2 linked regions of the Candidatus Scalindua japonica genome follow. Each later gene encodes a partner of the first gene's protein in a complex. Links are inferred from orthologs where the notes say so. Each region holds a gene or a part of one and is shown in the gene's direction. Other genes may lie near its edges.

The links.
Region 2: the proteins of secY (region 1) and secA are in contact, whole or in part, in a crystal structure (PDB 3DIN), measured with the Thermotoga maritima proteins. The link is inferred for Candidatus Scalindua japonica from one-to-one orthologs. Residues at the interface, in WP_004081795.1 of Thermotoga maritima: Glu108, Gly109, Glu110, Glu111, Ala236, Glu237, Arg238, Arg239, Ile240, Thr241, Ile242, Gln243, Tyr244, Ala245, Arg246, Arg247, Val248, Thr249, Gly250, Arg251, Arg252, Val253, Tyr254, Gly256, Ala257, Ser258, Thr259, Tyr260, Leu261, Pro262; in WP_004082002.1 of Thermotoga maritima: Glu261, Ala262, Arg263, Lys300, Ala301, Arg302, Thr303, Ile304, Ile305, Leu323, Tyr324, Asp325, Pro326, Val329, Ser330, Tyr333, Ile336, Lys340, Phe345, Val349, Glu363, Phe364, Tyr374, Ser375, Gly376, Gly377, Glu393, Ile395, Thr482, Ser483.

The regions. Positions count from the first base shown.
Region 1 is NZ_BAOS01000029.1:43,071-55,107, forward strand. What follows is about bases 8,498-11,496. They hold secY (preprotein translocase subunit SecY), read left to right. Parts: upstream 8,498-9,305; coding sequence 9,306-10,688; downstream 10,689-11,496. Other genes in these bases: rpsE (30S ribosomal protein S5), read left to right, coding at 8,498-8,869; rplO (50S ribosomal protein L15), read left to right, coding at 8,866-9,309; SCALIN_RS17055 (adenylate kinase), read left to right, coding at 10,685-11,356; map (type I methionyl aminopeptidase), read left to right, coding at 11,363-11,496. Outside these bases: tuf (elongation factor Tu), read left to right, coding at 1-149; rpsJ (30S ribosomal protein S10), read left to right, coding at 165-482; rplC (50S ribosomal protein L3), read left to right, coding at 538-1,173; rplD (50S ribosomal protein L4), read left to right, coding at 1,170-1,787; SCALIN_RS16965 (50S ribosomal protein L23), read left to right, coding at 1,820-2,101; rplB (50S ribosomal protein L2), read left to right, coding at 2,133-2,969; rpsS (30S ribosomal protein S19), read left to right, coding at 3,008-3,277; rplV (50S ribosomal protein L22), read left to right, coding at 3,322-3,660; rpsC (30S ribosomal protein S3), read left to right, coding at 3,740-4,411; rplP (50S ribosomal protein L16), read left to right, coding at 4,386-4,805; rpmC (50S ribosomal protein L29), read left to right, coding at 4,802-5,026; rpsQ (30S ribosomal protein S17), read left to right, coding at 5,036-5,293; rplN (50S ribosomal protein L14), read left to right, coding at 5,313-5,681; rplX (50S ribosomal protein L24), read left to right, coding at 5,715-6,050; rplE (50S ribosomal protein L5), read left to right, coding at 6,079-6,618; SCALIN_RS17020 (type Z 30S ribosomal protein S14), read left to right, coding at 6,671-6,856; and 5 more genes. UniProt on the Escherichia coli protein: The central subunit of the protein translocation channel SecYEG. Consists of two halves formed by TMs 1-5 and 6-10.
Region 2 is NZ_BAOS01000027.1:31,880-44,120, forward strand. What follows is about bases 3,273-6,475. They hold secA (preprotein translocase subunit SecA), read left to right. Parts: upstream 3,273-3,668; coding sequence 3,669-6,275; downstream 6,276-6,475. Other genes in these bases: SCALIN_RS13615 (Hsp20/alpha crystallin family protein), read left to right, coding at 3,273-3,354; SCALIN_RS13625 (3-deoxy-D-manno-octulosonic acid transferase), read left to right, coding at 6,384-6,475. In the rest of the region: SCALIN_RS13600 (sigma-54 interaction domain-containing protein), read right to left, coding at 50-1,591; SCALIN_RS13605 (Hsp20/alpha crystallin family protein), read left to right, coding at 1,960-2,391; SCALIN_RS13610 (Hsp20/alpha crystallin family protein), read left to right, coding at 2,504-2,923; more of SCALIN_RS13615, read left to right, coding at 2,944-3,272; more of SCALIN_RS13625, read left to right, coding at 6,476-7,613; metK (methionine adenosyltransferase), read left to right, coding at 7,741-8,910; SCALIN_RS13635 (MORN repeat-containing protein), read left to right, coding at 9,060-9,770; SCALIN_RS13640 (tetratricopeptide repeat protein), read left to right, coding at 9,876-10,454; ahcY (adenosylhomocysteinase), read right to left, coding at 10,655-12,028. UniProt on the Escherichia coli protein: Required for protein export, interacts with the SecYEG preprotein conducting channel.

The DNA.
Region 1 (12,037 bases):
GTGGTGCGGAGATGGTGATGCCCGGTGACAATGCTAATTTGCAGATAGAGTTGATAACGCCGATAGCGATGGATAAGGAGTTGCGGTTTGCCATAAGAGAAGGTGGAAAGACCGTAGGCGCTGGTGTTGTTACTAAAATTATTGAATAAATAGAATATTAAGCCATGGGAAACAATATAGATTATAAAATCAGGATTAGGATGGAAGCTTACGATCATAGGATACTCGATCAATCTGCTGCGGAAATAATGGATACTGCCAAACGCACGGGAGCAAAAGTGTCTGGCCCGATTCCTTTGCCAACCCGTATGGAGAGGTATACGGTTCTTCGCTCACCGCATGTGGATAAAAAGTCCAGAGAACAATTTGAAATTAGAACTCACAAGCGGCTGATAGATATCATTGAGCCAACTCCGAAAACAGTTGATGCATTGAATAAACTTAATATGCCTGCTGGGATCGAGATAAAGATAAAAGCATAGGGCTTTGTTGAGTTTTAAAGAAAGAATTTTTGGTAAAATTTTATAGGTGCTTTATATGATTGCAGGATTACTCGGAAAAAAATTAGGTATGACTCAGATTTTTAGTAAGGAGGGCGGGTTGATACCGGTAACGTTATTGCAGGCAGGTCCTTGTGATCTCTTGCAAATAAAAACCAATGAAAATGATGGATATTCAGCCTTACAGCTTGGATTTGATGAGAGGAAGAAAAAGAGGTCTTCGAAAGCAGAGATAGGGCATTGTTCAAAGGTAAAGACAGGGGTGAAAAGATTAATAAGGGAGTTTCGTACCGATACAATAGGTGAAGAATATAAGCAAGGACAGGCTCTGACAGTTGCTGTTTTTGATGATGTGAAGTCGATAGATGTTACTGGTACCAGTAAAGGTAAAGGCTTTGCGGGTGCTATGAAGAGGTGGGGTTTTCGTGGAGGTCCAGCTACACACGGGTGTACTACGCCAAGGAGTGCTGGTTCCGTTGGTGCTGGTACAAGCCCAGGACATGTGCATAAAGGTAAAAAGATGGCGGGGAGAATGGGTGGTAAGAGAATTACAGTGAAAAACCTGAATGTAATAAAGGTAGATACGGATAGGAATCTTCTTGTAGTTAAAGGGGCGGTGCCTGGTCCAAATGGTGGATATATAATTATACGAAAGAGTAGAAGCGAATTATGATAAAAGTGCCAGTTTTTGATAGTGATGGAAATTCTTTGGAAGATGCGTCTTTTTCAGAAGAAAGTTTTGGTGGTAAGGTGCGTATGGGGCTATTGAGAGATGTGGTTATTATGCACGAGGCAAATCATAGGAGGGGGACGGCATCGACTAAAACTCGTGGAGAAGTCAAGGGTGGTGGTAAGAAGCCGTGGAAGCAGAAACATACGGGCAGAGCAAGGGTAGGTGATATTCGTTCTCCGATATGGAAAGGTGGTGGAGTTGTTTTCGGGCCTAGACCAAGAGATTACTCTTTTTCTATGCATCGTAAGGCTAAAAAGGTTGCTTTGCAATCTGCGATTTTGTCTAAATTGAAAGATAATGAAGTGGTATTGGTTGATAAGCTTGAATTGGATTCGCCAAGTACAAAGAAAATGGCAAATTTATTAAAAAGTTTGGAAATCAGAGAAGGTTGTCTTCTCGTGATTCGAGAGTTCGATGAAACGATTTGGAAATCTACCAGAAATATTTATAACGTGAAGGTCAGGGTTTCTTCTGACTTGAATGCGTATGATGTGGTAAAATACAAGAAACTGCTAGTGGTTAAAGATGTTTTAGATAATCTGAAATTTGAATAAATTAATCGAAGGTAAATTAAGAAAATATTATTATGGATTATTATCAGATAGTTAAAAAGCCTTTGTCTTCAGAAAAAAGTGTGGGAGATAGAGAATCGTCAAATTCATATCACTTTGAGGTAGATAAAAAGGCAAATAAAATCCAGGTGAAAGAGGCGATAGAGAAGCTGTTTGAAGTAAATGTTTTAACTGTTCGTACTTTAAACAGAATTGGAAAGACAAGGAAATATAGAAATAAAATATACAAAACAAGTGGGTGGAAAAAGGCAATAGTGACTTTGAAAGAAGGAGACCGGATTGACCTTGGTTACTAAAAAGTTATGAAAATTTGAAAGTGTGATATAAATGGGAATAAAACGATACAAACCTACGACTAATGGAAGGCGGCTTGGAACTGTCTCTGATTTTTCAGAGATAACAAGAGTTGCTCCTGAGAAAAAATTATTGCTTCCTGTTAATAAAAAGGGGGGAAGAAATAATGAGGGTAAAATTACCGTCAGGCATCGAGGTGGTGGGAGCAAGAGAAAGTATAGAATTGTTGACTTTAAAAGAGATAAGCATGGGGTTCCGGCTAAAGTTGCCACGATAGAGTACGACCCTAATCGTTCTGCCAACATCGCATTGCTGCATTATCTCGATGGCGAAAAACGTTATATATTGGCACCTGTTGGTTTGGTTGTTGGAAATCAAGTAATATCTGGTGAAAAAGTAGAGCTTCAAACGGGGAATAGTATGCCTCTAAAAAATATTCATTTGGGGATAGAAGTTCACAATATTGAATTAAGGCCTGGAGAGGGTGGAAAAATTGTTAAATCAGCAGGAAGTGTTGCTCGTGTTTTAGCTAAAGATGGTAAATACGTACAAATAGTGCTTCCTTCCGGTGAAGTCAGAAAGATTTTCCATGAATGTAGAGCTACTGTGGGTCGTGTTGGTAATACCGATCATATGGGCAATAGACTTGGAAAGGCTGGTAGGAGCAGATGGAAAGGGCGCAGGCCGCATGTAAGAGGTACGGCAATGAATCCTGTAGCACATCCTCTGGGTGGTGGTGAGGGTAGGAGCCACGGTGGTAGGCATCCATGTTCTCCGACAGGCGTTTTGGCAAAGGGTGGAAAGACAAGAAAGAGGAAGGCTACAAGTAATAAATTCATAGTAAGAAAAAGAAAGTCTAGGCGTAATTAATTCTAGTTAATATTAATTTATAAAAAAGAGTTTAAATTATGGGACGTTCAGTTAAAAAAGGCCCTTATGTAGATAGTAAATTACTTAAGAAAGTATTAAAGCAGAGGGATTCTGGTGTTAAAGACCCAATACGTACATGGTCTCGAAGTTGTATAATTATTCCGGAATTTGTGTCGCATACATTTATGGTACATAATGGTAAGATTTTCCAAAAACTGTTTATTATGGAAGATATGGTTGGACACAAACTTGGAGAATTTGCACCAACGAGGACTTATAGGGGTCATGGTGGAACAAAGAAGAAGTAAAAGTTTTAACGTAGATTGAATTTATATAATAATTAAATATTAAAATGAATTTTAAAGCAAGCTGTAGATATGTTAAGATGTCTCCGACAAAAACTAGATATGTTGTTGATCTAATAAGGGGAAAGTCAGTAAATCATGCTTTAGAGGCATTGAGATTGACAAATAAAAGGGCGTCTTTCTTTGTCGATAAAACGCTGAGGGCGGCAATTGCAGGTGCCAGTGAAAACCAGAGTATAGATATTGATTCTTTGTATGTAAAAGAAGTATATGTAGACGGTGGTCCGGCACGTAAATGGTTTAGGCCAAGGGCAAGAGGCGTTTCGTCAATGATAAAAAAACGTACAAGTCATATATCTCTGGTATTGTCTGACGAGAAGGAATAGGTATAGGTTCTTTGTTTGCAGAAGAGGCTTGTATTTATATAATTTCATTTTTTCTGAATTATAGTTTAGAAAGGCAAAAATGGGTCAAAAAGTTTGTCCAATAGGATTCAGGCTGGGAATAACAGAAAGCTGGCGTTCGCGGTGGTATGCAGATAAGAAGAAATTTGGCAAATTGCTTGTCGAAGATCAAAGAATAAGAAAATACATTAAAAAAAATTACCGTTTCACAGGAATTCCGAAAGTAGAAATTGAAAGAACGCGCGACGAAGGTGCTAAGATTATTATCTATTCTACAAGGCCTGGTTTAATTATTGGTCGTAAAGGCTCTGAAATTGAAAAATTAAAAAACGGTATTGAAAAAATAGTTGAGAAAAGTGTAGAGATCAAGGTTCAGGAAGTTGACAAACCGGAGTTGGAGGCTCAGTTGGTAGCGGAGAACATCGCTGAACAATTACAAAAAAGAGCAGCTTTTAGAAGAACAATAAAAAAAGCTATAGATGGGACAATAGGACTGGGTGCGAAAGGTATAAAAGTTCAGGTTTCAGGGCGTTTAGCCGGGGCTGAGATAGCTAGAACGGAAGGTGCTACCAAAGGAAGTATCCCTTTACATACGTTAAGGGCAAATATTGATTATGGATTTGCAGAATCTATGACTACTTATGGTACGATCGGTGTTAAAGTATGGATATATAAAGGGTTGGTTGATTTGGAAAAAGGAGTAAATTATGCGGTTGATGCCAAAAAGAGTTAAATTTAGAAAGACTCAAAGGGGAAAAATAAAAGGTAATGCTACAAGGGGAAACACTGTATGTTTTGGTGAGTTTGGTTTGCAGGCTATTGAACAGGGCTGGATTACAGCTCAACATATTGAGGCAGGTAGGGTTGCAGCTACACAATATATTTCAAGGGAAGGGAAATTAGTTATAAGAATATTCCCTCACAAACCGGTTACTGCAAAACCTATTGAAACCAGGATGGGCAAGGGTAAAGGTGAGCCTGATAAATGGGTAGCTGTTGTTAAACCGGGTACTATTCTATATGAGCTGGGAGGCGTGACAGAGGAGATGGCAAGACAAGCGTTTAATAGAATTGCTTACAAGATGCCAGTGAGGGTTGTTTTTGTTAAGAGGAGAGTGGCGATTTGAAGGCGAGTGAGATTAGAGAAAAATCGCATCAGGAAATGCTGGATGAGCTTGAGGCTTGCAAAAGAGAGTTGTTAAACTTCAGGTTTCAATGGCAAGCGGGCGAAATACGTAATTCGGCACAATACAAACAGATAAGAAAAGATATTGCAAGATTAAAGACCGTTTTGAGGGAAGTAGAATTAAGAAATAATACAGATCATACTAAGAAGAAAGAGGAATAAGAGTACATAATGGAAACTGAAAATAATAAAAAACACCGGAAGGCTGTAATAGGTGTAGTTTCAAGTAACAAGATGTTAAAAACGATTACGGTAAAAGCAGAAAGGCGTGTAAAGCATCCCAAATACGGAAAATATGTTAAAAGAGTAACTGTTTACAAGGCGCATGATGAAGAAAACAAAGCGGTTAACGGAGATAGGGTGGAGATTGTAGAGTCACGGCCAATAAGTAAGGATAAGCGCTGGCGATTAGTACGTATTGTGAAATAAATATAAGGAAGTTGATAAAATGATAATGGAACAAACCATGTTAGATGTTGCCGATAACTCGGGAGCAAAAATGGCAAAATGTATTAAGGTGCTTGGAGGATCAAGACGTGTTTATGCATCAGTTGGTGATATCATTGTGGTTGCGGTAAAGAAAGCTATTCCAAATGGTGTTGTAAAAAAGGGTGATGTTGCTAAAGGTGTGATTGTTAGGACTAAGAAAAATATAAGACGTGAGGATGGTTCTTATTTAAAGTTTGATAGAAATGCGATTGTGATTGTAGATGATGATGGAAGCCCAAAGGGTACCAGAATATTTGGTGCCGTTGCCAGGGAGTTAAGGCAAAAAAATTTCATGAGAATTATTTCATTAGCTCCTGAAGTAGTTTAAATATAATAATATGAAAGGGATTTTTTAAAAGATATGCATGTAAGAAGAAATGATATTATACAGGTTACTGCTGGTGATGACGCTGGAAAAACTGGTAAAATATTGAATGTTATGACAAAGCAGAACCGTGTTGTTGTAGAAGGTGTAAATTACATCCAAAAGCACGTAAAGCGTAGCGAGAAAAACCCTCAGGGGGGTCGTGTGCAAAAGGAGGCTCCTATATCAGCATCTAATGTGTTGTTAATATGTCAAAATAAAAATTGTGAGAAAAATGGGAAGGGTGTGCGAACCGGAAGCAAGTTTCTTGAGAATGGTGATAAGATCAGGGTTTGTTATAAATGTGGAAGCGAGATTGTTGCTTCCGAGTAAAATTTAAAAAACAGAAATATAAAAAAGAATGGCGCGATTAATAGAAAAATACAAAGAGGAAATTGTACCTAAGTTGATGGAAAAGTACAGTTTGAAGAACAAGCTGGAAGTACCAAAACTAGAGAAAATTGTTATAAATATGGGCGTTGGGAGGGCAAAAGAAAATAAAAAGCTTCTTCAGGATGCGATGAAGCATCTTGCAATACTTTCATGTCAGAAACCTTGTATGACTAGGGCTCGTAAGGATATTGCCGGTTTTAAGTTGAGAAAGGGTGATCCTGTTGGATGTAAAGTTACACTTCGTGATGTAATGGCATATGAATTTATGGATCGGTTGATAAGCATTGTTTTACCAAGAATTAAAGATTTTCGTGGCCTTTCGGCTAAGTCATTTGATGGTAGAGGCTGCTACACTTTGGGTATAAGCGAATTAGCAGTATTTCCAGAGATAGATATCGACGATATTGAATTTGTTCAGGGTATGGATATTACCTTTGTGGTATCTGTTAAGTCAGATGAACAGTCACGTGAAATGTTGAGGCTATTTGGAATGCCTTTTAGATCATAATTTTTTTGATAATTTTAAATTAATAATAGATTTATAAACACACGGAGTATATATGGCAAGAAAAGCATTGATAGTAAAATCTAAGAGGGAACCAAAATACAAAACTCGAAGGTATAATAGGTGCCAGCTTTGTGGGAGGCCAAGGGCATATTACAGAAAATTTCAAATATGTAGGTTGTGCTTCAGGGGCCTTGCTTCCAAAGGTGAGATTCCTGGTGTGAAGAAGGCAAGTTGGTAGAGTAAGAAATAAAAGATTTTTTAAAAGTGCATAGGGGTTTACTAAAATGAGTATGACTGATCCGGTTGCAGACATGTTGACGAGAATACGTAATGGTATTATGGTTGGTAGAGAAGCAGTAAATATTCCATCATCACGTATTAAGATAGGTATAGCAAAAGTTTTGAAAGAGGAAGGTTTTATAAACGATTTTAAGGAAATTCCTGACGAAAAACAAGGCGTGCTGAGGGTATATCTGAAATACGGGCAATTAAACCAGAAAGTAATTAGCTATATAAAAAGAGAAAGTAAGCCAGGCAAGAGAATATATAAGGGTGTTGAAGATATCGGTAAGGTTCTTAATGGTATTGGAATATCAATATTTTCGACTTCAAAGGGAATTTTGAGCAATAAAGAGTGTAGAGCACAGAATATAGGCGGAGAGCATATTTGTACAGTGTGGTAAATAAGATTATTAATTGCTTTTTTTAGACACGGAGTTAACTTTACTAAATTTATTAATTTTTAGCAATACAGAAAGACATATGTCACGAATAGGAAAAAAACCCATCGCGATACCAGACGGTGTCAGAATAAAGTGTGATAAAGATACTGTAACAATTGAAGGTCCTAAAGGAAAAATAGTGCAACCCATTCATTCGCTGATGAAAATTGAGGTAGATGAAGGGGCGAAACTTTTCAGCGTAGTACGTCCTTCTGAAGAGAGGCAGTGTAAAGAACTCCATGGTTTGACGCGTACGCTTTTGGCAAATAATGTTATTGGTGTTACAAATGGTTTTTCTAAGAGTCTGGAGATAATAGGATTAGGTTACAATATAAAAATGCAGGGCCAGGAACTAGTGTTACAATTAGGGTTTTCACATCCTATAAAAGTAAAAATTCCTGAGGATATAAATATTGAGATTCAAAACCAGACAAATCCAGGCAAATTTACGGTTGCTGGTATTGATAAGCAACAAGTTGGTCAGTTTGCGGCAAATATTAGGCGTTTACGTCCACCTGAACCATACAAGGGGAAGGGTGTGAAATATGCTGACGAGATTATCCGCAGAAAGGCAGGCAAAGCGGTGGCTTCTTCATCGTAGTTTTAGCATTCTTTTTATTAAAAAACAAGTCTATGGATATTATTAAGAAAAAAAACAAACAGCGACTAAGACGTCGTAAAGGAATAAGAAAAAAAATCCTTGGTCATAAAGAACGGCCGAGATTGAGTGTGTTCAGAAGCTCAAAGAATATTTATTGTCAATTAATAGATGACACTACCGGCAGGACACTGGCTAGCGCCTCAACATTGGAAAAAGATATTAAAGGTAAGGCTCCATATGGTGGAAATGTAAAGGCTGCGGAACTGGTAGGCCAGAAAATAGCCGAGGAAGCAACAAGACTGGGAATTACAAAAATAGTCTTTGATAGAGGTGGATACAAATATCATGGTAGGGTTAAGGCTTTAGCTGATAGCGCAAGAAATAATAGTCTTGTTTACTAAAGTGGTCATAAAGAAATATTGTAAATAATAGGGGGGTTCTTTTGGCGTATAAAAAAGATACTGATCAATTAGAAGAGACAGTTGTAAAAATCAATAGATGTACTAATGTGACAAAAGGTGGGAAAAGTATGAGCTTTAGCGCGTTAGTAGTTGTTGGTGATAAAAATGGGACTGTTGGATATGGTTTTGGTAAAGCAAGGGAAGTTCCAAATGCGGTTGGAAAGGCAGTAAAAGATGCGAATAGATATACATATTCAATTCCTGTTATAAATGGAACTATTCCGCACGAAGTGTGGGGATGTTATAAAACTGCAAAGGTGTTTATGAAACCGGCGGCACCCGGTACTGGAATTAAAGCGGGAACTTCGGCGAGATCAGTGCTGGAAGCTGTAGGCATTACTGATATTTTAACAAAATGTTATGGAACGAGAAATCCTTTGAATGTGGTTAAGGCTACAGCTGAGGGGCTTAAGTCGTTAAGAACCAAGCAGGAAATCGAATTATTGAGAGGTGTAAAGATAGAATGAATTTGATAGATGCTAAAAAAACATTCCAAAAAGCAAAGAAAAGAAAACGTGTTGGACGTGGACCGGGATCGGGTCACGGCAAAACAAGTTGTAAGGGATTTAAAGGACAAAAATCACGTTCAGGTGGCAATCTGAGAACAATATTTGAAGGTGGTCAGATGCCTCTGTTCCGTAGGATTCCGAAAAGAGGTTTTAATAATCCGTTTAAAAAGAAGTATATAATACTAAACGTTAAGGATTTTGAAAATTTTGATTCTGGTACTCGTGTTGATTTGAGCAAACTAAAAGATTGTGGTATGATAAAGAACATAAAATATGATTTAAAAGTTCTCGGTGAAGGAGTACTGACTAAATCACTTACTGTCGCAGCGCACAAATTTAGTGGAGCGGCAATTAATAAGATTAAAGAAGCGGGAGGAGAAGCAGAAACACTATCATGATAGAGAAGTTTACTAATATGTTTAAAATTCCTGAGTTGAGGAATAAGTTACTGATAACTCTTGGGTTGCTGGCTGTGTGTAGGTTAGGAGTATTTATTCCTATGCCGGGTATCGATACGACAGTATTAAAGACCTATTTTCAACAGTTTACACAATCAGGTGTCGGACAGTTATTGGGAATGGTTGATTTATTTGCTGGTGGGGCGATGAGTTCGGGAGCAATATTTGGATTGGGAATTATGCCTTATATCAGCGCCTCAATTATTTTTCAACTACTAGTAGGTGTTGTTCCATTTCTTGAAAGATTACAAAAAGAAGGCGATGCCGGTAGAAAAAAGATAAATCAATATACACGGTTGACCACTGTAGGTTTATGCCTTTTTCAGGCTTTTATAATGATACGTACTCTGTACGCAATTGAGATTAACGGTGTATCTGTTGTGCCTATACATATTCAGGGTGTACAGTTTCAGCTTATGGCAGCTGTTCTCTTGACAACAGGGACTGTGTTATTAATGTGGATAGGAGAGCAGATTGACGCGCATGGTATAGGTAGTGGTATCTCTTTAATAATCATGATTGGTATTATTGATAGGTTGCCATGGGCATTTAGTCAGATCTTGCAAAACTTTACTTTCTCGGTTGCTCCTGCTGAGCATGAGATAGGTATAGCGAAATTACTTTTGCTGATAGGTATGTTCCTTGCGATAATAGCTGGAGTTGTATATATTACTCAAGGGCAGAGGCGTATTCCTGTACAGCAGGCCAAACATACAAGGGGTAGAAAAGTATATGGCGGTCAGAAACATTTTCTTCCTCTTAAAGTAAATCAAGCTGGAGTAATGCCGATAATATTTGCACAATCTCTTCTGATTTTTCCTGCAGCTATAACTAAAGGATTACAGGTCAGATTTGAACCAGGGACATTTTGGTTCTGGATTACATCTAGAGTAACGGAAGCATTTCAAGGTGGCTTTGTATATGTGGTTATGTATATAGTACTAATTGCTTTCTTTTGTTATTTTTGGACAGCAATACAATTTAACCCCAAGGAGATGTCAAATAATATGAGAGACTATGGTAGCTTTATTCCCGGTATAAGACCTGGTCATCGTACAGCCGACTATCTCGAAGGTGTTATGAGCAGAATTACACTAGCAGGAGCTGCATTTTTGTCTTTGATTGCAATCTTGCCGATGATTATAGCTGGCGGGTTTGAGTTAAACAGGGCTGTTGCCAGTTTTTATGGTGGAACCGGTCTTTTGATTGTCGTTGGCGTAGCTCTTGATTTGGTTCAAAAGATAGAATCTCACTTGATTATGAGGCATTATGATGGCTTTCTGGGAGGAGGCAATAAAGTAAGAGGCAGAAGGGCTTGAGGCTTATATTTCATGGTCCTCCTGGTGTCGGTAAAGGAACACAGGCAGAAAGGATTAGCATAGCGGAAAATTTAAATCACGTTTCATCCGGTGATCTTTTACGGACTGCGGTCGATGCCAAAACAGAGATAGGGCTTAAAGCAAGAGAATATATCGAGAACGGTTTGTTAGTTCCGGACGAGCTGATAGTAAATATAGTTGCAGAAAAGATAAATTCAGCAGAGTGTAAAAATGGATTTATTTTAGATGGGTTTCCTAGAAATCTGTCACAGGCTAAAGTTCTTGATAGTACCCTTGAAAAAGTAGAAAAAAAAATAGATAGAGTTTTCAGCTTTACAGCTTCTGAAGAAGTTATCATTACACGTATCGCAGGTAGGAGAATCTGTAAATCATGTGGAGCGCAATATCACGAGTTATTCAGTCCTCCCTTAAAAGAGAATGTGTGTGATAAATGTAGCTCTAAGCTGTATCAGCGCAAAGATGATTATCCGGAAACAATAAAAGTAAGACTAAAAGTATATAAAGAGCAGACTGAAACATTGATTGATTACTATAATCAAAAAGGGATATTGATAGAAGTAAATTGTAATGGAGGAAAAAAAGAAATTCAGCAAAATATCCTTACCGGGTTACATTCTATGTCTGAAAAAGAGAGGGATACGGAATAGAGTGTGGTGATAAAACGCAAATCTGATCGAGAAATTGAAATTATGCGTAGCGCAGGGAGGATAGTTGCAGGCGCACTTGCAATGGCGAGGGAAATTGCAAAGGAAAATGTATCTACAGAAGATTTAAATACGCGGTTGGAAAGGTATGTTTTGCAAAAAGGTGGGATACCCGTATTCAAGGGTTATAGAGGGTACCCCAAAAGTATATGTACATCTGTTAACGAGGAAATAGTTCACGGAATTCCAGATCAGAGAAAACTCCGTATTGGTGATATACTTAGCGTAGATATAGGGGTTGAATTTAATAAATATGTTGCAGATGCAGCGATAACTATTCCAATTGGAGAGATTTCTGAAGAAGCGAGGTCTTTATTACAAGTATGTGAAGAATCGTTAAATAAGGCTATTGAAAAAGTAAGTGCAAACAACAAATTATCAGAAATTTCCAGATCAATACAAGAATATGTCGAGAGTAAAGGCCTCTCTGTAATACGGGATTATACCGGGCATGGAATTGGAAGGCAGATGCACGAAGATCCGCAAATCCCAAACTTTGTTAGCAAAGAGTTGTTAAGGGCCGATGAAATACTTTTACAGGGAATGGCGTTAGCAATAGAACCTATGATATGTGTAGGTAAATATGATACGGAAGTTCTAAAAAATAAATGGACAGTTGTAACA
Region 2 (12,241 bases), on another replicon or contig:
TCGAACAAGGGGTCACTGGCTGTTCTTAACTATTTTACAAGTACCTCAATTAACGTTCTTTAAACATACTTTTTTTGATAGAGAACTTTTTCATTTTGTTTAAGATAGTGCGTCGGTTCAATCCTGTTGCCTCAGCTATATCGCTTATTTTGCCTTTGTATTTTTTAAATACCTCAATGAAGTACTCTTTCTCAATTTTGTCTAAATGTTCCTGCATATCATCGTAAGAAGTGACTGCCGATCCGGTGTCTATCGGTGATGGTAAAAGTTGTGGTTTTTCAGAATGGTCTGTTGATAGATCTATTTTTTCAATAGTGTTATACTCTTCCAGCAGGACAGCTTTCTCAATTACTCCTTCTAACTCTCTTATATTTCCAGGCCATGAATATGACATCAGTTTTCTCAAAACAGTGGACGAGATGCCGGATATGTTTTTTTTGAAACGGTTGTTGAATTTTTCAATAAAATGGTCGACTAAAAACGGAATATCATCAGCGCGTTCTTTCAGAGACGGAAGTCTTATAGCGATTATGTTGAGCCGGTAAAAGAGGTCCTTCCTGAACTCTCCCTTCTCTATCAACTCCAGGAGATCCTGGTTTGTTGCGGCAATAATACGAATATCCACTTTTAAACTCTTCTCACCTCCCACCCTTTCTATCTCTCTCTCCTGTAATACTCGTAAAAGCTTAACCTGAGTGAGGGTTGACAATTCTCCAATTTCATCCAAAAATATGGTGCCTTTATCCGCAAGCTCAAACTTCCCTTTTTTATCCCGAATCGCCCCGGTAAAAGAGCCTTTAACGTGTCCAAAAAGTTCGCTTTCCAGAAGGGTTTCGGGCAACGCCGCACAGTTAACAGCTACCATGTTGTGGTCTTTCCTGAGACTGTTATAATGAATAGCTTTTGCGACCAATTCCTTACCTGTTCCGGTCTCTCCCGTGATAAGAATGGTAGAATCGGTCTGAGATACCCTGTCAATCAGGTTGTAAATATTCTGCATCAGGTAACTTTTGCCGATTAAATTATGAAAATGGTATCTCTCGCCTAATGTAGTCTGCAGCTTCCTGATTTCGTTATTTTTGATGTCCAGCTCTTCAGTCAGGTCTTTCAGGAGTTTCCTTGTTTCCTGGTACTGGATCTCTTTGGTTACCCGTTTCGTGACATCCTTGCTGATTGAAAGAACACCCTGTATTGAACCGTCTTTATCAAAGATGGGGGCGCAGCTCTGGTCAAAAAAGTGGGTGGCATTGTCAGGAGAGGTGAGCTGCAACTCTCTAATATTCAGCCCCTTCCCGGATTTAAAAACCTTATTCAAGTTATTTGCCAGGTTTTGTTCGATAGATTTGAGCCGAAGCGCCAAGTAACTTGTGCCTTTTACCTCTTCAAAACTAACACCACATGACTGTTCGGCGGTCTTGTTCATGAGTATGATGTTAAGGTCTCTGTCTAAAAGAATGACATCAGAATCAAGATTATCAATTATTGATTTGTCAATACTACCGTCACTATCGAGAAACTGTGGATGGACTTCAGCCCCGTTCCCTTTGTCAGAGATAAGTAATTTTTGCATTGAATACTTTTTCTTTGCCATAGCCGCCTGGTATTAACGGGAACGATACTTCCCATATATGAATTGTTCGCTATACTTACTAAGCCTTTAAAATATAGGTACCAACATCAAGTAATCATTATTTCTTCCCACTTTTTCTACAGTTTAGTCTATTTAAGAATGGAAATCCAACACAAAAGGGAAATTATATGCCCATTTGGCTAATAAAATACTATTATTGTGTTGCAAGAAAGCATAAGAATAGTAATAATAATGACTTGCACAATATGGCACATTCTTTGCGGTACTAAACAAGTGAAGAGAGAAAAACTCTCAAATATACAGCAAAGCTTAGCTGTAAGAATTAATAAGATTATGTTATTTATTATATTTTGAAGGAGGGACATAAAATGAAAAGGGAATTAATAAGATTGAACAGGTTGCCTTTATTTGCCGCATTCCGTGATGATATGAGTACGATGTTAGACGATTTTTTGGACACAAAATCTCCTGGTAGGGGATGGAACCCTGATATTGATATTGTAGAAACGGATAACAATATTATAGTAAAAGCAGAATTACCCGGAGTTGACCCGAAAGAGATTGACATTTCAATCTTAAATGACACGCTGACAATAAAGGGAGAAAAAAAGGAAGAGAAAGAGGATAGTAGTAAGTCTTATCACCGTGTAGAAAGATCGTATGGCCGCTTTACCCGTACAATTAATCTGCCCAAACATGTTAAAAGAGATGAGATAGAGGCAAAGGAGCATAAGGGTGTACTGGAAATTACACTGCCAAAGATGGAGAATGCGGAGACAAAGAAGATCACCGTTAAGTAAGAGTGACTAAACCTGGCTAATGTTGAGATGCGGGAAACCCGGCGTCTCAACATGGCCGAACGGAATAATAGTTTATAAGAAAATATACCTTAACTTTGAGAGGAGGTCTGACATGTTACTATCAGGAGCACTTGAAACTTTATTAGGATTACAGGACGCCGTGGACCGTGCGTTTGACACCGGTTTCTTTGATAGCACAACAACCAGTCGAGGCGTGCATCCACCGGTTAATATTTTTGAAAAGAGTGGTGATTTGGTCCTTGTCGCAGAATTACCCGGAGTAAAAAAGGAGGACCTGAACATAGAAGTAAAAGGAAATACCATTCGACTCGCTGGAGAACGCATCATAGAGTACAACGAAAACGTCAGTTATCACCGTGTTGAACGTAACTCCTCTAAATTTGACAGGACGTTGAGACTGCCATTTAACGTTGAATCCGATAAGGTAAAAGCGGAATATAAAGACGGCCTTCTGGTAATCTCCCTGTCACGCGCAGAGTCGGATAAATCCAAACAAATAACTATCCAATAATTAATTGAAAGGAGGATATCATGAGTAAGGAAACGAAAGAAATTACGAAAGCTGAAAACAGGAAGCCGGAAAAAACCGAATTTACCGGAGAGAGGACTATTCCTGGAAAATATTATATTCCTAAAACCGATATTGCGGAAACTGAAAAAAGCCTGGTTGTAATTATGGATGTTCCTGGCGTTCGAAAGGAGAACGTAAATATCACCCTGGAAAATAATAACCTGGAGGTTGATGCCAAGATAGACCATTCACCTTATGAAAATCTCAATCCGGTATATACCGAGTACAATGTAGGTCATTATACCCGACGATTTACCGTATCAAATATTATTGATACAGCAAAAATTGATGCAGGCCTAACTGATGGGGTCTTGACCTTGACATTACCAAAGGCTGAGGAATCGTTGCCAAGGAAGATTGAGGTTAGCTGAATAGAGATTGGAACAAGTGTTTTGAGAAAAAAACAATGAATTGGTTGCTAAATCCAGCAATCAGTTATTACCTGAATCGAAAAAAACAGATTAGGAAACATAGGTATTCTTTGCGGAGTCATTGAGTACTCAATATGTAAAAAAAGGGCAATCATTGAGATTGCCCTTTTTTTATCAATGATTACCACGTGTTTCTGTTTCTTTAAAAACCTGACATTTCTAAATGGCTTGACAAGATATCTAATTTGAGTTGACACTTTTTCTTAAATCTGGTTTAATTAAATTTTTCAATTTTTCAGACATAAACCATAATAATGAGTATATTTACAAAGATTTTTGGTACTGCAAGCGATCGGGTTTTAAAAACCCTGAAGCCGATAGTAGAACATATAAATTCACTTGAAAGCGGCCTACAGGCGTTAACTGATGCAGAACTCAGGCAAAAGACTGACACATTCAGGGAAAGGCTTGCTGCCGGAGAGACGCTCGATGATATTTTGCCGGAGGCTTTTGCCGTTGCCAGAGAGGCCAGCAGAAGGGTGTTATTAGTACCCAATGCAGACAGCCCGGACAAGACCATGAGGCATTTTGATGTTCAGCTGATTGGAGGGATTGTATTACACAGGGGAAACATTGCGGAGATGACAACAGGTGAAGGTAAAACACTTGTAGCAACATTGCCGGCATATCTTAATGCTATTGCGGGTAAAGGCGTTCACGTTGTTACCGTAAACGATTATCTTGCCAATAGAGATATGAACTGGATGTTGCCCATGTATGAATTTCTGGGCCTTTCTGCAGGCGCGATACAGAGTAATCAGAGCTATGACGATAAGAAAGCCGCTTATAAAGCGGATATCACTTATGGTACCAATAATGAGTTTGGTTTTGATTACCTGAGAGACAATATGAGAGTGCACCTTGAAGAACAGGTACAGGGAGCATTAAACTATGCCATTGTTGATGAAGTTGACAGTATCCTGATCGACGAGGCCAGGACACCTCTCATAATTTCAGGTCCATCTGACGAATCAACGGAAAAATACTTTACTGCTGACAAGATCGCCAGAAAGTTGAAACCGGGTAAACATTACGAAGTAAAAGAGAAGGAAAAAGGTGTTAATTTAACTGATGAAGGAATTGGTATTGTAGAAAAAGAGCTTGGCGTTGACAGTATATATTCTGACATTCACATGGACTGGCCCCACTATATCGAACAGAGCTTACGTGCCCACTCACTGTTTATAAAAGACACAGACTACGTTGTTCAGGGAAAAGATGTTATCATCGTAGACGAATTTACGGGAAGATTGATGGAAGGCAGGATGTGGAGTGACGGACTTCACCAGGCCATACAGGCAAAAGAACAGCTAAAGATAAAAGAAGAGAGTCAGACACTTGCCACAATTACGCTTCAGAATTTTTACCGTCTCTATACTAAACTTTCAGGGATGACTGGTACGGCCTATACAGAAGCGGCTGAATTTGCCAGTATATACGGATTGGGAGTAGATGTTATACCGACAAACAAACCTTTACAACGCCAACACTATCCGGACAGAATCTATGGAACGGGAAAAGAAAAAGAAAATGCTATAATTGAAGAGATAGCTGAAGTGCATGAAAAGGGCCAACCAATCCTGGTCGGGACTATTTCAATAGAAAAGTCTGAAATGTTCAGCAATGCGCTAAGACGGCGTGGTATAGAACATGAAGTCCTCAATGCAAAAAACCATGAACGAGAGGCCGCAATAATTGCAAAGGCCGGACACAAGGGAAATGTCACAATTGCGACAAATATGGCCGGAAGAGGTACGGACATTGTACTGGGCAATGGAGTTAAAGAGTTAGGGGGTCTTCATGTAATAGGAACGGAAAGACATGAGGCGCGGCGTATTGATAACCAGTTACGAGGTCGTACAGGACGTCAGGGAGATCCGGGTTCATCACGGTTTTATGTTTCACTCGAAGATGACTTAATGCGTATCTTCGCACCGGAGAGGGTTGGCAACATATTAAAGAAATTTGGCATGACAGATGGCATGGCGATAGAGCACTCCATGGTATCCAAATCAATCGAAAGGGCGCAAAAAAAGGTTGAACAACATAATTTCGAAATACGTAAAAATCTTCTTGAGTATGATGAGGTGATGGACGAACAGAGAAAAACCATTTATACATGGAGGCAGAGGGTCCTTGCTCAGGAAGACCTCAGGGAAGACCTGCTTAAAATGATTGAAGAGAGCATTGTAGAGACAGTAGACCATTATATCGATCCGAAATCACACAGTGACGAATGGGATTTAGATGGTCTGCATAAATGGTATAAACAGAAATTCGGTATAAAATTTGACTTAAAGGCGCAAAATGTAGAAACAAAGGAAAATGTTGAAGACCTGTTACTTGATACTGCAAGTGATGCTTATGACGCGAAAGAGAAGGAGATTGGAGCAGAGGAACTGAGAAAAATTGAGCAAATTCTTTTGCTTGAAAAAGTTGACACCAAATGGAAAGATCATCTCTATGCAATGGATCACCTGAAATCAGGTATTGGGCTGAGAGGCTACGCCCAGGTTGACCCAAAGATAGAATACAAGCGTGAAGCGCTGATAATGTTTGAAAGCATGATGGCATCTATCAGGGAAGAAGTTACAGATCTGATTTTTAAATTACGAGTCAGGCCCGAAATAATAGATAGTAAAGATGTGTGGAACCCTGACAACTTTGTCTATCAGGACTCTCTCAATACCATGCCTGAGATGCCAGCTCCAAGAAGGGAAAGAGATGAGGCAATGATAACCAATAGTGGTCAGACCAAACAGAGACCGGAACCCATTCGTGCCACTGCTAAAGTCGGCAGGAACCAGCCTTGTCCTTGTGGAAGCGGGAAAAAGTATAAAGCATGCTGTGGCCAAAACTAACCACATGAGAAATTTCCATTTTAACAACTATAAAACAGGATGCCATTAATTTTTGATTCATTTTATTTAACCGCATCTTTATTTGGCTCGCCGTATTTATTATTCAAAATGGTAACAAGTAAACGCTATCGTACCGGATTGAATCAAAGATTTGGAATAACAACAGACAGGACAGGCAATAAACCGGGTATCTGGGTACATGGCGCGTCTGTAGGTGAAGTCATTACAGCGAAAAGCATTGTAAAGAGGATTGATGAAGAGTTCCCTGAATGCGAGATTTTTATATCCGCGACAACAAATACCGGTTTCTCGGTAGCAGAAAAAACCTTTTCTGATAAAAACGTTTTCTTTTTACCTGCCGACCTGAGCTGGATAACAAAAAAAGTGATTTTGAAGAAAAAACCGAATTTTATTCTTCTCGTCGAACTTGAAATATGGCCGAATTTTTTAATATCGGCTTATAAGAAAAAAATACCCGTTATCATAGTTAACGGACGAATATCCGATAGATCTCTTAAGGCATACCGAGCTCTCAGTTACATTTCGAAGGATTTTCGTAAAAGCCTGACTAATGAAATGAATACTTTTTGTGCAAGGACTGAGCTTGACGCACAGCGTTTTCGTGATTTAGGTATAGCCGATAAACAAATTTTTGTTACCGGCACAATGAAATATGACAATATACCAACCCGTATTGATGAAGGCGTCAGTAAGGAGCTGAAAGGACTATTTCATATAAACGATGATGATTTAGTGCTTGTAGGTGGAAGTACGCATGATGGTGAAGAAGAGGTCTTAGTCAGAATCTATGCAAAGTTGAATGAAACCTATCCGAATTTAAAATTAATTCTGGTACCAAGACATATTGAAAGAGCCAGAGACGTTGCCAGGCTGATAGAAAAAATGGGGTTTGTGTCTGTACGAAAAACAGAGGCAGAACGCTCTCATTACGAATGGCAGAAGACAAAGAAAACAATCATATTAATTGATACTGTCGGTGATTTAGGAAAGATTTATTCTCTGTCAAATTACGTTTTTGTTGGGAAGAGCCTTATTCCATCCGGAGGTCAAAATATGATGGAACCGGCTGGGCTGGGAAAACCGGTTGTCTTTGGTCCGCATACTTTTAACTTTAAAGAAGAAACCGAACTTCTTCTCAAAAACGATGCGGCCAAAGTCGCCAAAACAGAAGTCGAACTTTTTGAAACAATTGAAACTTTTATCAGGGATCCTGAAACTGCAAAGGAGATGGGGCTAAAAGCACAAAAGATAATTAATGAAAAAAGAGGTGCGACAAATAGAAATATAGAAATAATAAGAAATATTATAATGAATTAATCATTTATTTTATTCTTGTAAAACAAAAAAGTAATGAAAGTTTAAGACAGTGTGTAAGTAAACTGTCCTCTTCTATTTTATATAGATTGAATTTGAACAAGAACTTTGGAAAGGAAAAGAGAATCAAATGAAAAAAGGAAACCATTTATTTACTTCTGAATCTGTATCCATGGGGCATCCTGATAAGATTGCCGACCAGGTGTCCGACGCCGTATTGGACGCAATCTTAGCACAGGACCCGATGTCACGAGTTGCATGCGAAACACTGGTAACAACCGGAATGGCATTGGTTGCCGGTGAAATATCTACTAAAGCGGTTATAGATATACCAGGTATAGTCAGGCAGACTATTAAGGATATTGGCTACAGTGATTCATCTATGGGATTTGACTATGAAACCTGCGCCGTTATGACAACTCTTGACAAACAGTCTCCGGATATTGCACAAGGTGTCTCAGAAGGTGAAGGTCTGCACAGTGAACATGGGGCGGGTGACCAGGGTATGATGTTCGGCTTTGCCTGTAACGAAACGGAAGAGCTAATGCCTCTGCCAATCTGCATGGCTCATCATTTAGTCAAAAAACTTGCTGACCAAAGGCAGACCGGGGTCCTGGGTTATCTTCGTCCAGATGGTAAATCACAGGTAACTGTTGAATATGAAGGAAGCAAACCGATCAGGGTGGATGCGGTGGTTATCTCCTCCCAGCACGCACCTGACGTTTCACATGTTCAGCTTAAAGAGGATATAATAGAGAAAGTTGTAAAAGAGGTTATTCCCGCAAAATTCCTGGATGACAAAACCAAATATTATATAAATCCGACCGGACGATTTGTAGTTGGCGGACCACAGGGAGACTGTGGTTTAACCGGAAGAAAGATCATTGTTGATACTTATGGCGGCAGAGCGAGGCATGGTGGGGGAGCATTTTCCGGGAAAGACCCGTCAAAAGTTGACCGAAGCGCCGCCTATGCCGCACGATACGTAGCCAAGAATATCGTGGCCGCGGGGTTAGCGGATGCATGCGAAGTCCAACTGTCTTACGCTATTGGTGTGGCAAAGCCAATGTCAGTACTGGTTTCAACAGAAAATACGGCTAAAATTCCAGAGTCAAAGATAGAAGAACTGGTTGACAAACATTTCGATCTTACACCAAAAGGCATCATCGATGGTCTGCAGTTGAGAAGGCCTATATACAAGGCTACGGCCAGTCATGGTCATTTTGGAAGAACTGAAGATTCCTTCTCATGGGAAAAGACAGATAAGGCGGAGATACTGAAAAAAGAGGCAGGGTTATAATCAGAAATTAATTTGATTGTTTCACCGTACAGTAACTAATGAAAAAGGAGTGACGCAGACATCTTACTTCTGTGTCACTCCCTCATAAGAAAATTCTTATCTAATTTAATTGCTGTAATAACATTTTTGTACAGAAAGGCTTCTTTACAATGAAAGACATAAGAGAATATAAAGAATATTTAAAATATTTCGTAACAGTTTTTGGAATATTAATGTTGGGAGTCTGTTTTTCTCCTCTGTATTCTTTTGGTGGACTTGGAGTTTGTGTAGAAGGGGATTGTGAAAACGGACATGGTACTTATACTCTCTTTGGCATAGAAGAATATGTGGGAAATTTTAAAGCAGGGGTATATGACGGAGAAGGCACTTTAACATATTTTGACGGAACAAAATATATTGGAACATTTGATAATGGTAAATACAATGGTCAAGGCTCTTTGACTCTGCATGATGGTTCAAGTTATGTTGGAGATTTCAAGGGTGGCGCGTTTAGCGGCCAGGGTACTTTTACCTGTTTTGATGGCGCAAAATATGTAGGGAATTTTGAGAATGGTAAGTATAACGGTCAAGGCACATTAACCTTATCTGATAATTCAATTTATGTCGGAGAGTTTGCGGATGACAAATATGAAGGCCAGGGTACTATGACTAAGACAAATGGTGAGAAATATGTGGGAATGTTCAATAATGGTGAGTTCAACGGCAAGGGCGCTTTAACCATGCCTAACGGAGAAAAATACGTAGGCGATTTTAAAGACGGCTTATTACACGGTATGGGAACTTTAACCTCCTCCAATGGTTCAGATTATGATGTACAGTTCGAATATAATAATTTGATATCCGTGTCTCCCAGTCGATAATCCTGTAACTTAACTCATGATAATAGTATACAAAGTTACCAGGTTGTCAGTATTATGTGGTTAGTCTTACTTTACCTTGTACTTTCTTAACAGGAATACATATTTATGACGATATTCGTAAAAATTATAGAACAACTGGTATCATTCAGGGCTAAAGTCGTTTTTATAATAATGGCGATGGTATTATCTTTTTCCATATCCGCTTATGCCCAGGAAGTCCTGTGGGAGAAATTGAACAATAAGGCAGATACACTTATTAACCAGAAACGATACCCGGATGCATTAAGTGTGTCAGAAGAAGCATTAAAAGTTGCGGAAGATACATTTGGTCCTGATAACCCAAAAGTCGCGATATCTTTGAACAAGATTGCCGAACTTTACGTCATCAAAGGTTCTTATGCTGAAATTGAACCCCTTTATAAACGAGCATTAGAGATAAATGAAAAATCCCTCGGGCCAGATCACCCTGATGTTGCGATATCTTTGAACAATCTGGCGGAGCTTTACTATAATCAGGGTAGATATATAGAAGCAGAACCTCTTTATGAGCATGCCTTGAAAATATTAAAAAAGACCCTTGGTCCAGACCATCCGGAAGTTGTAATTACTTTAGAAAGCATGAGGGCTCTTTATAAAAAAATGAGTAAGGATAAAAAAAAGAAGAAATGTTTTGAAAATGTGTAGCACCGGTTTCCCCGCCTGAATGACAAGTCGGGCAGGCCTGACGGGCTTCGTTATGGATGCTCCGTTTGAAAACAGGCGTGATAATACATTTGTTCTTGACGCTCCAATTTGATAATTTGACTGGATAAGCCTTTAAGAAAAAAGCACAGGAACACTGGTTTCCTGTGCTTTTTTCATAGAGTATCTTAATAAAAGGACCATTAGTATCGATAAGTTTCAGGCTTAAATGGACCTTCAATTGGAGTACTGATATACTCAGATTGTTCCTGTGTCATGCGTGTAATCACTCCTGAAAAACCTTTCACCATCTCTGCAGCAACCTCTTCATCCAGCTTCTTGGGAAGGACCTTTACATAAACAGGTTCTCTTTCAGACTCAGGTTTGTCTGCCCATGCTTCCTTGTAGAGAAACATCTGCGCAAGTACCTGATTAGTGAATGATCCATCCATAATGCGTGACGGATGGCCGGTCGCGTTACCAAGGTTTACAAGACGTCCTTCAGAGAGAAGAAGAATATAGTCTTCAGCGTCATCAGACCTATAGACTTTATGGACTTGTGGTTTCACCTCTTCCCATCTCCAGTTGTCGCGCATGAATTGAGTGTCTATCTCATGATCAAAGTGGCCGATATTACAAACGATAGCTCCTCGTTTCACTGTAGCCAGCATATTACGGTCGCATACATTTACATTACCGGTTGTTGTTACGATCAGATCAGTTTTTTCCAACAACTGTTTGTCGATACAATCAGGAGAGCCGGTGTTGTTTCCATCAACATAAGGAGAAACAACTTCGAATCCGTCCATGCATGCCTGCATGCCACAGATAGGATCAATCTCAGAGATTTTTACGATCATTCCTTCTTGATTCAGACTCTGGGCAGAGCCCTTACCGACATCACCGTAACCTACAACGAGGGCTTTTTTGCCGGAAAGAAGAGCGTCTGTTCCGCGCTTAATAGCATCATTCAAGCTGTGGCGGCATCCGTACTTATTATCATTTTTGGATTTTGTTACAGAGTCGTTGACGTTGATGGCCGGTACCTTTAACTCTCCTTTTGCCATCATGTCGAAAAGTCTGTGAACACCGGTTGTAGTCTCTTCTGTAATGCCGTGGATCTTGTCAAGCATCTCCGGGTATTTCTCGTGGACCATGGCTGTGAGATCTCCGCCGTCATCAAGTAATACATTGGCATCCCACGGTTTTCCGTCCTTGATAATAGTCTGTTCGATGCACCATGAACCTTCCTCTTCTGTCTGGCCCTTCCAGGCATAAACAGCAACACCTGCAGCAGCCATAGCTGCGGCGGCGTGGTCTTGAGTGGAAAAAATGTTACATGAAGACCAGCGTACTTCCGCTCCAAGGGCAACAAGTGTTTCGATCAAAACAGCAGTCTGTATTGTCATATGGATACAGCCGATAATTTTAGCGCCCTTCAGGGGTTGCTCATTCTCATATTTTTTCCTAAGGCTCATTAAGCCGGGCATTTCACCTTCGGCAAGAGTGGTTTCACGACGTCCCCAATCCGCCAGGTTTATGTCGGCAACCTTATAATCTAACGTAAGGGTGGTCATAGCATATTCCTTTTTGAAAAGTTACAAATAAAAAAAGTGATTAATAAAGAGTGGATGTCAAGCAGACTAGACATACTAAGAATTATTTATTTTTAAGTAAACTTTGCATTATATAGTAAAAGGCTGTAAGTTTTCAACTATTTTTTTCAGGTTTTCTTCACGTTGCCAGATTAAGCTATATTGTTGTTACAAAAGTGTCCACTTTATGTACAA